Regions from separate parts of the Bacillus sp. Hm123 genome, predicted to be linked through region 1. Evidence: riboswitches for the same ligand, from Rfam matches in the RefSeq annotation. Region 1 holds a riboswitch; the other holds the start of a gene.
The links. A riboswitch is a leader RNA that binds a small molecule or an ion and turns the genes downstream of it on or off. The one in region 1 is predicted to bind cobalamin.

Region 1 (7,592 bases):
CGGCCAGTTGATCTAATTGAGTCGGTTGCTCCCATGTTGTCCATGTAACTTCTGATTGCTGCCGTTGTTGTTGATGAAGCCGCACACGCTCAGCCATTTCCTCATCCGTTACTTTTCCACAAGCAATATAATGAAGTCCGCCGCCACGCCGTTTCGCTTCAGCCACTGCTTTTTCTTCTGCTAAACGGCTTTTTCCACTACGCACACCGCCAACAATGATCGTTAATGGTGCTGTTTCCATGCTAGTAACGCCTCTTTCAATTGATCATTTTCTTCCTTCGTTTTCACCGCTGCCCGAAGCCAGCGACCGTTTAACGTCGGATAATTGTATGTATGGCGGAGAACCAATCCTTTTTTCAGTAAAAACTCAAGTAAAGGTCGTTGGTCTAACAATCTCGGATCACGAAGCAAATAGAAATTCACCACCGAGCGAGTAAAGTCAAAGTTTTCTTTATCTAAAAATTCAAACATCTGCTCACGCTCTTCTTCAATCAATTGACGTGACGTTTCCACAAAGCTCGTATCTTGTAAAGCCGTTTCTGCCGCTAATAAGGCAAGGGCATTGACATTCCAATGCGGACGGAAACGAGCGAGACGCTCAATAATCGTTTCAGCAGCGAGAGCATAACCGATTCTAAGTCCGGCGATCGCATACATTTTCGTTAAGGAACGCAAAATCACCAACTGTGGATAGTCCGCTAAATAAGTAGCGTACGTAAAGTCCCCAGCAAAATCATAAAACGCTTCATCCACAATCACTAAGCAAGAGCTTTCTTTTAATTGATCCAAAATATAGCGAAGGTCATCAGGCTGAAACACAAGTCCGGTCGGATTATTCGGTGTACAAATGAAAAGGGCAGCCGCCTCTTTTGCCACTTCAACGATACGCTCTACTCCTTCATCGATCGCCACAAAGTCCACGTCACACTGATATGCCCAGCAAGCTGCTTCATATTCAGAAAAAGCAGGCTGTACAATGACGATACGCTCACCTTGAAGCCATTGTCCGAGAAATTGAATCACTTCAGCCGCTCCATTTCCAAGTAGCACCTGATCCGTCGTCACCCCATTTTGCAAGGCTAGCAACTGAGTTAACGAACGCCCTTCTGAATCAGGATAATCAGACACCGCCGAGAACCACTCGCTCCACTTTTCTTTTAAAGAAGGAGGTGGTCCATACGGATTCGTATTGACGCTAAAGTCAATAATTGTTGCAGGTGAAGCTAAGTTGACTTTTTCATATAAATGAGCCGGATTCGCCCCATGAGCGGGCAAGTTCATAAAGCAGCCCTCCTATCCATAACGTAAGTAAAAATAATAGCGATGACCGCTGCATAATGGTGTTAGCGAGTAAAATATCCGCCGCTTTTTTTTGCTTCAATGGCTCCCCCATTTCGGCACGGTGGGATACACGCCCTTTATATGTGTTGAGACCACCAAGCTCAATGCCTAGTTGAGCGGCGACTGCCGCTTCACACCAGCCACTATTTGGACTTGGATGTTTTTTCGCATCACGGCGAACGATCGACCACACCTGTTTTTTCGAGTAGTCACTTTCTGGGAAAGACAACAGCATCAGAAAGCTAGTGAGACGAGCAGGAAACCAATTGACGACATCATCCAGTTTGGCAGATGCCCAACCAAATTGTCCGTAGCGCTCATTTTGATAACCAACCATCGAATCGCATGTGTTAATGGCGCGGTATATCATCGCTCCAACACCACCAAACAGCAGCGCCCAAAATAATGGAGCTGTAACGCCATCACTTGTGTTTTCAGCAACCGTTTCAATCGCCCCGCGCGTAATATCTGCTTCCTCCAAATGATCCGTATCACGACCAACGATGTACGATAGCTTCAAGCGAGCTTCCGGTAAATCTCCAGCTTGCAGCGGTTCATACACACTTAACCCTGCTTCCTTTAAGCTCCGGCAAGCAATCGTCGTCGAAATCACGATCGCTTCCACAGCAACACCAACGAGCGGATGAATGAAATAACTTAGTGAGATCAGTAAAAAGCTTATGCCTCCCGTGACCAACAAAACGGCTAGTAGCATCCACACCCCTTTTTGCTTTTTTCGCGTTCCTTGATTGAGTCGCTTTTCTAAAAAGGCAATAAAGGAGCCGATCCAGCGAACAGGATGAGGCCAGTGAGGAGGATCACCGACGAGACGATCAATGATAAACGCAAGCGTAATTGCGAACAAGTGATACATCATCGTCTTCGCCTCCCTTCCTCGTTATTTCGCAGGGCAGAAACCGTACTTTCATACACCGCTTTCCCAATTGCTTTACCAAGTGGCGTAATCGTTCCAGCAAACTCCTGCCTCATCCCGCGTTGGGTCGCCGCAATTAACATGCTGTCAGTCGATGTTCCTGTGGCAAATGTGCCTGTGAGCGGATCTTTCACTCCATAATCAAACAACGCTTTCACTTTCGCTTCGGTGGCGGTCATAATCGCTTGCACAAACGCTTCTTCTGAAAGGTGAGCATTGGCAAATACCCATGTGTTGATCGTTCCCGGTTGCATAATCGTTTCATGCTCCATCGCCCGCGACACATCGACAGCATTTCCAACACCAGCCGTCACGACAGCGAAAACAGACAGCCCATCTTGTTCAACGAGTCGATAAGACACATATTCTAGATCCACCGCCGTCATCATCCCAACTGTTTCATTCACATCAAAATGATGCGTCTCAAGAAATTGCTTCATCTCTTCTTTAAAATCGTCACAGTTATAATCTTGATCGACATGACGATTGACGAAGCTTCGATGCCAGCCCCAACCAGCTCCAATGACGCCTGCTGATAAAGTTTTCAATAAAATCGGAGAATCAATGGCGATGAATTCTTCACTTTGCCGAATAAGCGAGCCGTCCATTTCAATCGGGGCTTCATCTTCCTCAATTTTCAACGGAAGAATGCTCATTTGTGGCTTTGGCACTTCTGGATGCGGCCGCTTTTGCACAGCCGTTTGGTAAACGGAATGAATATGCTCTTCCTTCAACACTTCACTCGGCACGCCAAGTCCATGAATGCGACCGTTTTCCATTAACAGCAGGCGATCACAATAAAGTGAAGCTAAATTCAAATCATGGAAAATAGAGACCACCGTGAGCCCTGTTTCTCTCGTCATCTTTTTCAATAAATCGAGCAGCTCTTTTTGAAACGAAAGGTCGAGGTGATTCGTCGGTTCATCAAGCAACAAAATTTCTGGCTCTTGGGCAAGCGCCTGAGCCAAATATACGCGTTGCCGCTCGCCACCAGACAACGAGTCTAACGTTTTCTCAGCGAAGCGCATCGTTCCGGTGCCTTCCATTGCTCGCAACACCGCTTCTTCATCTTCTCGCTTCCACACCGGGAATAGTCCGCTTTGATGAGCGTAGCGGCCGAGCGAGACGGTTTCTTTTACCGTATAAGCAAAGGGCAAGGACGTATCCTGCGGCAATACGGCGATGACTTTCGCTAATTCCTTCGCCGAGAATTCCTTGAGCTTTCGACCTTGAATCGTCACTTCCCCCGCTTGGATCGGCACGACGCCACTCAACATTTTCATTAACGTCGTTTTACCGCTGCCATTTGGTCCTAATATGCCAAACAGCTCTCCTTGCTGAACAGAAAAAGATAGCTGATTCACAATCGTTCGATTGCCGTAACCACCGGCGACTTGTTCTACGTTTATCATGCAGCACCTCTTCCTTTCCTTCGCTTACGCAATAGAATCATGGCGAACACCGGAGCACCAATGACTGAAGTAATGACACCAATCGGTAGTTCCGTCGGAGAAATAATCGTTCGCGACACTAAATCGGTTAAAATTAAAAAGCCAGCCCCAATCAAAACAGATAATGGCAGTAAATGACGGTGATCCGGTCCCCACACGAGTCGGATAAAATGCGGAATAACTAGACCAACAAAGCCAATCGTTCCGGAAACCGCCACCGCAGCACCCGTTAACATCGAGCCAGCGCCTAAAATCACAAGTTTTTTCCTGCGAACATCAACGCCTAAATGTTGCGCCTTCTCCTCACCGAAAGTCATCGCATTCAACTCTGCAGAATGGAGCACGAGCACCAACGTCCCGACTAAGAAAAATGGGACGATCAACTGAATATAATCCCAGCCTCTCATCGACACACTGCCAAGCAGCCAGCCGATAATTTGCCGTAACTCTTCCCCTGTAAGCGCGATCATTAACGAAATCATCGCCCCTAAAAAAGAACTAAAAATAATTCCTGTCAGAATGATCGTCTCTACTTTGAGCGACCGCTCAATCGCTTGAGCAAATAAAAGAACGATAAAAATAGTAACAATCGCCGCAATAACGCTCACAATCGGCAACGTGAATCGTTCAAATAAAGGAAGTTGAATATTAAAGAATAGTACCATCACTGCCCCCGCGGATGCACCAGATGACACCCCTAACGTATAGGGATCAGCTAAAGGGTTGCGTAACAGCCCTTGAAAGGCCGCTCCTGCTACCGCCAACGAAGCGCCAACGAGCCCAGCAAGCAACACGCGTGGAAAACGAATATTCCAAACAACACTATCAAAGGATGGATCGATACCGCTAATCGATGTACCGAAAAAATGGTGGGATAATAAGAAGACGATATCCCGAACCGGAACGTGCATCGTTCCGATCGAGATACCGGCTAATACCGCTATAATAAAAAAAGCAAAGGCAATAACGTAGGCGGAAACTTTATTTCTTAAAAACATCTGGATAAACCGCTTCAGCAAGTTGCTCTAATCCTTCTGTCAGACGAGGACCTGTACGGGATACTAAGTCAGACTGGACATCGTGCACTTCTTTATTTTTGATCGCAGCTACATTTTCCCACCCTTTGCGGCTCAACACTTGCTCTACCGGCTTTTCAATATAATACCCATAAGTTGTGATGATAACATCTGGATTCTTCTCAATGACTGCTTCTTCCGTAATTGCTTTCCAGCCATCTAAGTCCGCTGAAGCATTTTTCGCATGAATGATTTCAAGCATTTCATTCATAAATGTGTTTTTTCCTGGCGTGTAAATTTCAGGTGCTGGTTGAACTTCAACAAACACATTTTTCATTTCGTCTTCTGTAATCGCTTCAGCTTGCTTCTCAATTTCTGCGACATCTTCCTTCATATCAGCCACGACTTCATCCGCTTCTTTTGCTTTCCCTGTCGCTTGACCGATCATTTCAATTGACTCATACACTTCGTCAAAGTTTTGAGCATCGTTCACAACTAGTACATCAATGCCAGCGTCTTCTAATTGCTTCAAGCCATCTTTCGAATTATGAGCACCAGATGCTTGAGCTAACACTAGATCAGGATTTAAACTAATAATCTTTTCAACATTAAAATCCATACCGCCGATTTTCTCGATCTTTGTCACTTCTTCTGGATAATTATCATAATCATTTACCCCAACAATTTCTTTCCCAAGATCTAATTCAAACGCGATTTCCGTGTTGCTCGGAACGAGAGAAACGATGCGTTCAGGATCTTCGTCAATAACAACGTCTTTCCCTGCACCATCTTTAATCGTCACTGGAAACGCCGCTTCTTGCGTTTCTTTCGGTGGATTCGTTTGCTCTTTTTCCGGAGCCGCTTTCTCTTCACCGCAACCAGCGAGCACCCCAGCCGCTAGTAGCATCGATAAAATCGAAGTCGATAGTTTTTTCATCTTTTCTATTCTCTCCTTTATGTTTATAAAATTAAAAAACACCTCTACGTAATAGAGGTGTGCAGTGAAAAAGGGTAGATTCTGCCCTTTCACACCACCCTATCCTCGTAGGTTTGTCGGTGCTTGTGATACAGGCAGGTTTTCTGGCTCGTGAAATGAACAATCTCACTCACAGTGGCGGGACCGCGCTGGATTTACACCAGCTTCCCCTTTTAAGAAGCCGCTTTCCATGGCTTCACCTAATCAAGCATATGTATGATTTATTAACACTAATTATACACAATTTTAATCCCACTTCCACGCCCTTTTTCGCTCTTTCAAAAAATCAACGGAAGAAGTTTGAATTTTCCATATGTATCCGCTAGAATACAAGTATAATAGACTACTGTAATTTGAAAGGAGTGGATTCATATGAAATTAGTAATCGTTATCGGATTATTCCTTCTACTAATGGCTACAGGGGTTTACCTAATATTTGGTCTCCGTCAAATCCTAGATTCTCACGAAGCATCAAAAATAGACAAAATACCAAACAACCACTTCACAAAACAAAACGGCGGTCAAGACATTGGCATGTAGTAACTAAAGCGGAGGCGACTGTCCAGACACGACAAGCAAATGTTCTGACGCTGGAAAGGCGTTAGCCTTGTAAGGGGCAGGTTATTTGACTCGAGTGTCTAGGAGGCGCAGCTAGATGATAACTAAAGCGAAAGGCGCTGTTTGGCGACGTATGGACTGGAGCATTCCGCACGAGATAAAGGAAACACGATGAACGTTAGTGAATCGATGTTGACTTATCGCAAGCTGGATAAAAACAATCCGCAGAGACGACCTCTGCGGATTGTTTTTATCGTTGCTGAACAAGCTGAATTTCTTCAATCGCTTGTTTCATGATTTGCCCCATTTGTGTCAGTTCTTCAAAGCTTGTAGCGAGCGGTGGCATGAAAACGATCACGTCACTGAGCGGTCTTGTCAGCATGCCAAGTTCTCGCATTCTTAACGTGGCTTTATACGCAACACGCTCTTCCCACGGAAACGGTTCTTTCGTTTCTTTATCCTTCACAATTTCAATCCCGCACATTAGTCCAAGCTGACGAACATCCCCGACTTGCGGCAATTTGGCAAGTTCAGCTAGGATTTCCTTGACGTATTCGGCTTTTTTAGCCGCTTGATCGACTAATCGCTCTTTTTCAAAAATCTTTAAATTCGCTAAAGCAGCGGCACAGCCGAGCTGATTTCCTGTATAAGAATGTCCATGGAAGAAGGTTTTCATTTCTGTGTAATCCGCATAAAAAGCAGCATAAACTTTTTCCGTTGTTATCGTTGCCGCGATTGGCAAATAGCCCCCGGTGATTCCTTTAGCAACCGTCATAATATCTGGTTGGACGTCTTCATATTCAACAGCAAACATCTTTCCTGTCCGACCGAAGCCTGTCGCTACTTCGTCCACAACAAGTAAAATATCAAACTCGCGGCAAAGTGCTTCCAATGCTTTTAAATACCCCGGTGGCATCATATTCATTCCGCCAGCTCCTTGCATCAGCGACTCGACCATCACACCTGCAATTTCCTCGTGCTTCTCTTCAAATAATTGACGAATCGCCTCAAGTGACTCTCGCTTCACCGTTGCTTCATCGCCAGAAGGATGACGGTATGTTGCCGGGAATGGTACGACGTAAGAGTTAAACATTAGCGAGCTATAGACGCGGTGATAAATATCGATGGCGCCGACACTAATCGCCCCAACCGTATCCCCGTGATAGCCGTTAGACATCGTCACAAATTTCGTTTTCGTCGTTATTCCTTTGTTTTGCCAATATTGATAGGCCATTTTAATGGCAATTTCCACCGCTTCTGCCCCGCTATCCGAGTAAAAGACACGCGTTAGCTTTTCCGGTGCCAGCTTAACTAAT
Region 2 (7,592 bases), 1.0 Mb from region 1:
TCTGAGCGGTTTGTCTTGCTTGGTGTCCTGTGCTTTCATCATTATTCTTTTTCTGCAAGCAGAGAAAGGGCATTTAGAGCCGCAACAGTGACCGTACTACCACCTTTTCTGCCGATGTTTGTAATATAAGGAATATCTAATTTCGCTAACTCTTCTTTTGATTCCGCCGCCGAAACAAATCCAACAGGTAGGCCGATGACAAGGCTCGGCTTCGCAATTCCTTCTTTCACAAGACGGATCAATTCAAGTAGAGCGGTTGGAGCGTTCCCGATGCAATAAATACCGCCATCTGCTTCAGCTACCGCTTTTCGCATCGAAATAATCGCTCTTGTAGTGTTCAGCTTTTTCGCTTCTTCCATCACATCTGCATCAGAAATATACACATGGATGCTACCGCCATACTTTTCGATGCGCCCTTTACTAATACCGACTTGCACCATCTGTACATCACAAATGATTCGTTCGCCATTTTTAATCGCTCGAATACCCGACTCAATCGCTTTCGGATGGAGCAGCATACTTCTTCCGAGTTCAAAATCCGCTGATGCATGAATGACACGTTGAACGACTTTATATTCTTCATGAGAAAGATCATGCTCACCGAATTCTTCGGTAATCATTTCAAAGCTACGACCTTCAATTTCCATCGGTTGAACGGTTTCTGGCTTAAACTCTGTTTTAAAATCCATGTTTGATTCGCTCCTTTAAAGGTTAAATGTATGTAAATAATCAATGACTTCCTCGAAACTTGAGCACCGATTTTGATACTCCATTTCCGGGCGCTCGATCACAATCGTTTCGATTCCTAATTCCTTAGCGGCCTCTAGCTTTTGATCAACAGATCCGCGGGCACCGCTCGCTTTCGTGACCATACAAGTCACTCCGTATTGCTGATACAACGCTTGATCAAAAGCGGTTGTAAACGGCCCTTGGATCGCCACAATGTTTTTTTGTGGCAAGCCAAGCTGCTCGCATTTTTCCATATTATCCTTTCGCGGAAGCATTCTCGCGACTAAGCGAATGTCTGAACGAGACAATAATTTTTCGGTGAAAATAGCTAACGTTTTACTACCAGTCGTTAACATCACTGTCCCTTTTCTTTTGGCCGCTGCTTCCGCTGCTTCCTCATACGTCGATACATAAGTGATCAATGAAGAGTCTTCAAAGCTTTGTTCTTTTCTTTCAAATCGAATGTAAGGAATGTTAGCGGTAGCGGCCGCTAACATCGCATTTTTCGAGGCTTCTTCAGCAAATGGATGACTCGCATCAACGATTCCCTTTACACCCTGTTCCTTCATAAAGGCTTGCATTTGCTCGGCATCCATGCGACCAGCAACCGCTTTGATCCCCGCTTGAGTTAACTCCTTCAATGCATTTTCTGTCACCACGGTAGCGATTAACTCTCTTCCTTGCTCTTGAAGTGCGATCGCAAGCTCTCTCGCATCGCTTGTTCCGGCAATGAATAAAATCATTTCGTCGTTGTCACTTCCTCTTCATGATGATGATGGTCATGATGGTGATGATGATCAATATGCTCCATCGCCTCAAACCGATATTGACACGTATCACAGTTCATATACACTTCTCCGCCTAACGCTTCAGCTATCCGATCTTGAATGACCAATTCTAGCTTCGGATGGAAGCCGAAATATTCAGCCAATGCAAATTCGACTCCTGGATAAGCTGACTGAAATTGAGTCATCATTCCTTCTAAGCGCTTAATTAAAATGCCCGTAAAGAGGAAATACGGCAGTACAATCACTTTTTTGGCACCGAGACGAATCGTTTTTTCCACCGCCTCTTCTAACCTTGGAGAAGTCACACCGATAAAAGCAGGTTCTAAAATTGAGTAAGAAGCTTTTTCCCATAGTAATCTCGCAATCTTGTAAAGGTCACTGTTCGCATCTGGATCACTGCCTCCGCGTCCGAGTAAAATGACCGCTGTTCCTTCTTGTGGCTCGGCGGCATTCTCCCCTGTTTCTTCGATTCGATTTTTGCAAATTTCAATCGCTTCATGATGAATGCCGATCGGCTTTCCATACGTGAATTCAACAGTAGGATACTTTTCTTTCGCTTCATCAATCGCCGCTGGAATATGAATTTTTGAGTGCCCTGCTTGAAGAAGCATTAGCGGAATTAAAGCAACGGATGTTGCTCCTCTTGCGACACAAGCATCGATGCCTTTAGCAATATCTGGACGTTCAAATTCTAGAAAACAAGTTTCAATAATTAATTGATCATCTAGCTTAGGCGTTAATTGATTAACAAATATTCTAATTTGTTCATTACCTTCTGGGTCACGGCTGCCATGACCAACAAATAATACAGCTTTCATATTCGATCGTCTCCTTTAATCCCCGCACGGTGCAGGTTCAATCATAATTTTCGGTTCCATGTTGCGATACTCAAAGCCTTGAATATGTTTCACACGTTTGAAAAACTTGAACAAGCGCTCGTTCGGATGACCTTTTTCCTTATACTCAGCAACAATCCGTTCGATCAGTGGCACAATTTGATTTGGTTCAACGCCTTCCGCCACAGGCTGACCGGCATGAGCCGTTCTTCCAACTGGTTTCGCACCGAGGAATAAATCAAATTTTCCTTTTCTGAATACAAGCCCGATATCGTCATTGACCGCTTGATAACAAGCCATGCCACAGCCGTTGACACCGATATTCAGCGCTTTAGGCATCTCCATTCCACCGAGCTTTTGTTGCAGCTCTTCTGCGTATGGAATCGCATCCTTCTTTTCACCATCACAAAAGTCACATGCTTTAATCGCTAACACATCTCCAACCGGAGAAATGATAAAGCCAGCCTGTTGCAGTTGCTCTGTTAATTGTTGTGGCTCTTCCGTTGATACGCGTAAAATAATTTGGTGATGAGGCGTGTATTCAACAGAGCCTTCCTCTCCGGCAACAGCTGATAGTACAAGCAATTGCTGTGCAGAAAACTTTTTATTCGCTACCCCCGGACTAACAGCGACTTCAAAAATGGATTGGATCGGTGTGGGAAATACGACTTCTTTTGTCGGAAGCTCTTTGTTTTGATCGAGTAATTGCAACGCCTTCATGCCGAGTTCTAATAAAGGCGGAGCTTCTGCCTTCCCTTCATGAAGCGCCCACGGTTCGTTTTCACGCTTCAATCGTTCATGCGGCTTCAATGGTTGCTTCTCAGAAGTCAACGTATACTTTCGCTGATAGCCTCGTGGTGTGATCATTTTATTGTCATAAATAAACGTGGTAGAATTCCCGATCATAACCGTTGTCAACATCCCAATGTCATGCTCAAGCATGTCCGCTAACGTCGTTAAAATAACTTGTTCTCTATCCCGGTACGCACTTTTCACAAGCCCGACAGGTGTGTCAGGAGAACGATATTTTAATAGAATGCGCTGCGCCTCAACAATTTGTCTTGTGCGCTTTCCGCTTTTCGGATTATAAAGAGCAATAACGAAATCCGCTTGTCCTGCCGCGTCAATTCGCTTTTCAATTAACTCCCATGGCGTTAAGTGATCACTTAAACTGATCGTACAAGCATCGTGCATAACAGGCGCCCCGAGTAAAGAGGCACACGAATTAATCGCTGAAATACCGGGAATAATTTCTACTTCAACTCCATCCGCCTCTCTCCAGCCTTTTTCGACAAGCACCTCATAGACAAGACCTGCCATGCCATACACACCAGCATCTCCGCTCGAAATGACCGCCACTTTCTTTCCCTGTTCGGCATACTTCACCGCTGCCTGTGCACGACTCACTTCCTCGGACATTCCTGTACTGATCACCTCTTTGCCCTCGATAAAATTAGCGATCAATTCAACATACGTTTTATAACCGATAATGCAATCGCTTTCTTGGAGCGCTTCTTTCGCTCGTTCGGTAATATGCTTCTCACTGCCTGGACCGAAGCCAACTAGTAGTAATTTCCCTTTCATTGGACACCCTCCTCACTGAACAGCCTTTTTGACTTCACGATCTTTTTCAATCCCTTTTATGCGATCGTTCATAAGCTCCATTCCACTTCCATTATATGTATAAGTTAACGCTTCTTGCACAGGTTGACCGTTTTGTAAATGCTGATGGACAATCCTTTTGGCCATGAGCTCGTCCACCTCGTGATACCAAGCTCCTTCTGGATACACAACGACGACACAAGCATCTTTACAACGACCATTACATTTCGTTCTTGACGTATGCACACGAACATCGAGCTCTCGTTCTTTAATTTCCTCCCGAATCGCTTGCGTCACTTCTTCGCCGCCCTTTCGCATACAACTCGACCCATTACAAATCAACACGTGATGATTCATTTCTTTCAAATTCCAAGTCGTCATATGATCGCTCCTTTTCTATCAAAAAATCCTTAACTCCAAAAGAAGTTAAGGATTTTGTGTAATGATCCGTACGCTGCTCATGTGCAGCTCGTCCGCTCGATACAGCTATCCTACTCTTCCCTCCGAAGAATGATGAAAAAAAGGTAGAAGCAGGTCTCCTGGCTTACGGGTCTCTTTACTCTTGTCCCTTCCCAGCGCAACAAGCACCAGTGGTTATTGACAATTTCATCGCCGTTTACAGTAACGGGGGCTGCATCGGACTTGCACCGATTTCCCTATTATCCCTTGTGAATCAACAAAAGGGCACTCTTACCTTATTATTTAATTTAAATATGTCATTTATTTGAACAACTGCTTTAAGATTATCAGTAAACGCCTCATGTTGACAAGAATTTTTTTTATTTTTAGAAAATTATTAATGGATTCCACCCGGTTTCTATGCGAACCTGTTCAATGGCTTTTTGTCGCTTTTGTAAAAGAAAAGGGTCTTGTCGATCAAACAACAACCCGATCACAGTCCCGCTATGCCCAATAATTACTCCTCCCTGTAACTCGGTTGCCAAATCTACAAACAAACGAATCTTTGGCTTCGGTAAAAAACGTTCATTCACTTGCGAACTAGCTGTGGCAGCTCGCAAAATTTGTTCAACATTTCCGTCTGTAAGCCCTACTGTCATTTCGTAAAAAATCTGTTCTAATAATTGTTTTTCTGCTTCATTGTAATCCTTTTTATTACGGTGAAAAGCTCGCGTATTCACTCTTCCGCCACTATCAAAGCCGATGCAAACAAGCTCAGGCACGTGAGGAAATTCGTGCAAAAGCTCGCCTGTTTGCTGATTGATTGCTGTAATCCCTCGATGCATCACCCCATCTGTCGGCTCGATGTTCGCCGCGATCATCGCTTCCTCTTTCGCTGACAATGTAGCGCCGACACTTGCAGTGACCGCTCGAATCGTAGCGACGATATCGGCAGAACTGCTCGCCATCCCCTTTCCTACTGGAATAGATGAGGTAATAGACAAATATCCGCTTGGCGAGCGGCCCAACATTCGCAGCGTCTGTTCTGCGGCCATTAACGCTAATTTCTTTCCTTTCGTCTCTCCAATTAACGAACCTACTTGTGCAGGTGTAAATCTCGCTTCACTATATAAAGGACTAGGAAAGGTAAATAAAAATGGCTGCCCATCGATCTCCCCTTGCGCTAGCTCTCCAAATGTCCCAAAGCATTTCCCTATCCCTACTCGCATGTACAAACCTCTTTTCTACGCTGTCGATTGGCTAATATTTATAACAATTTATTATAATCTTATTCTTTTTTTCTTCCAAGCGGTTGTGATTTTGTCTCTTAATGACGAAATTTTAATTATTTTTATTTTGAATTTTGCACATAATGAAATAAGCGTGGTCAACCATAATAATATTTGGTTGACAACTTATGTTACCATTCATTAAAATAACGTTAACATTTGTTTTTATTTTATTGATTTGTTATTATAGGAGGTTGGAAAAATGAGTAAACAGCACGAGAAATTAAGAATGTTGATGACGACCGCTCTATTTGCGGCGATTATTGGTATTATGGCGCAAATTACGATTCCGCTGCCGTTAGTTCCGATCACAGGGCAAACGTTAGCTGTCGGTTTGGCTGCTACAATTTTAGGTTCACGATACGGCGCGTTATCAGCGATTGTCTATATGTTCATCGGCGCAGTTGGTGTTCCTGTATTCTCTGGTATGAGCGCTGGAATGGGCGTCATTTTCGGTCCGACGGGTGGGTATATTGTTAGCTTTATTTTTTCCGCTTTTATTATCGGTTTGTATATCGAAAAAACGTCGGCCACTGTAACACAAGCATTTATTGCGAATATCATTGGGATGTTAGTTAACTTAGCCATTGGAACCGCTTGGCTGAAAGTAATGGCGAACCTTTCTTGGATGGAAGCATTCGTCGGCGGATTTGCCCCATTTATTATCGGGGGGATCATCAAAGCGATCTTGGCGGCTTGGATCGGTATTCTCGCTCGCAAACGATTGCAATCAGCTCGCCTTTTACCGTCATCCGCGAACGCATCTATTTAATACAAAAATGAGGCTCATCCAAAAGGATTGGCCTCATTTTTTTCGATCGCAAACTGAAATGGTTCTTCCGCTGTATATCGTCCGTTCGTATACGTTCGCTCAATAAACTGCACGCGGTCATTGCGGTCAATCGTCAGCACCGTAGAAGAGCGTGTGCCATACTGCTCACTGTTAATAAACATCGAAGACAGCAAGCGTTCCCACTGTAAAGAAACACCGGTTTGCGGAAGTTCTTCATCCGCCGCTTGTTCCTCAGATTGTAAGGAAGCAAATAAACAATCTGTTTCAACGATCATTTTATTACGTACACACGCCTCTAAACTCTGTTTTCCTCGCTCCGTTTTTGGCCACGATGTGTTTAAAAAAGCGTTACTTAAGCTGTGGGTACCTCGCGTAACCTGAGTGACTTCATCTTGCCGATTATTATAGTACCATAGCGAATCAGCCGTTCCGACGATCACATTAAAGCTCGGATAGTTCTCCTTATCCTCACTTAACCGCTGCAAAAATACCTCCTCCTCCATTCGTCCAGTTAAAAACGAACGAACAATGTCTCCCCGCGACCACTTCCCTTCCGTTGATTCTGTCGGATCACGGAAATTGGTTAATGCGGCAAACCTCCCGGATGTCGTCACACCAAGCCATGTGCCCATTTTTTCTAAGTCTCGCCCCGCTAATATTTGAGGCTCATCTTCCCAAAAATGAGCTCGCTTTGTCGGACGTGCGAAAAATTCATCACGGTTAGCAGCAACGATTAATTTATAATTCGGATGCTGTTGAAACTGAAAATTAATTAAACACATATCATCATCCCCTAAAATAACTCGAATTTTATCAAAAACATAAAGGAATTTCGGTGATTATAGCGAATAAACAACGAATAAAAGGTAGGTGCTGCTAAGATGAACAAATTTGTGATGCCTGAAGTTATTTTTGGCAATGGCGCGATTCATCAAGCCGGAGAATGCTGCTCTCGTCTAGGCGCAAAAAAAGTGTTAATCGTCGCTGATGAAGGCGTTATTCAAGCCGGATGGCTAGAAATTGTCATTAAAAGCTGTGTTGATGCTGGTTTGAGCTATGCATGTTATCAAGATATTACCATTAATCCGAAAGACTTTGAAGCAGAAAAAGGAGCAAATGTTTATATACACAATGAATGTGACGCCCTTATTGGCGT

Region 2: another riboswitch for cobalamin. It lies ahead of ACSVDJ_RS09330 ((2Fe-2S) ferredoxin domain-containing protein); the one in region 1 lies ahead of ACSVDJ_RS04040 (ABC transporter substrate-binding protein).

Annotation. Positions count from the first base shown of each region.
Region 1 is NZ_CM200277.1:774,138-781,729, reverse strand. Features, by position in the region: gene ACSVDJ_RS04065 (bifunctional adenosylcobinamide kinase/adenosylcobinamide-phosphate guanylyltransferase) at 1-241, opposite strand, end outside; gene cobD (threonine-phosphate decarboxylase CobD) at 223-1,281, opposite strand; gene cbiB (adenosylcobinamide-phosphate synthase CbiB) at 1,238-2,218, opposite strand; gene ACSVDJ_RS04050 (bifunctional ABC transporter ATP-binding protein/adenosylcobinamide amidohydrolase) at 2,215-3,687, opposite strand; gene ACSVDJ_RS04045 (FecCD family ABC transporter permease) at 3,684-4,745, opposite strand; gene ACSVDJ_RS04040 (ABC transporter substrate-binding protein) at 4,708-5,679, opposite strand; cobalamin riboswitch at 5,796-5,937, opposite strand; gene ACSVDJ_RS04035 (hypothetical protein) at 6,091-6,258, shown strand; gene bioA (adenosylmethionine--8-amino-7-oxononanoate transaminase) at 6,527-7,592, opposite strand, start outside.
Region 2 is NZ_CM200277.1:1,822,472-1,830,063, forward strand. Features, by position in the region: gene ACSVDJ_RS09305 (cobalt-precorrin-5B (C(1))-methyltransferase) at 1-39, opposite strand, end outside; gene ACSVDJ_RS09310 (precorrin-8X methylmutase) at 42-689, opposite strand; gene cobK (precorrin-6A reductase) at 705-1,472, opposite strand; gene ACSVDJ_RS09320 (sirohydrochlorin chelatase) at 1,469-2,335, opposite strand; gene cobJ (precorrin-3B C(17)-methyltransferase) at 2,351-3,937, opposite strand; gene ACSVDJ_RS09330 ((2Fe-2S) ferredoxin domain-containing protein) at 3,950-4,336, opposite strand; cobalamin riboswitch at 4,468-4,662, opposite strand; gene ACSVDJ_RS09335 (GHMP family kinase ATP-binding protein) at 4,741-5,583, opposite strand; gene ACSVDJ_RS09340 (biotin transporter BioY) at 5,846-6,415, shown strand; gene ACSVDJ_RS09345 (NRDE family protein) at 6,430-7,218, opposite strand; gene ACSVDJ_RS09350 (iron-containing alcohol dehydrogenase) at 7,318-7,592, shown strand, end outside.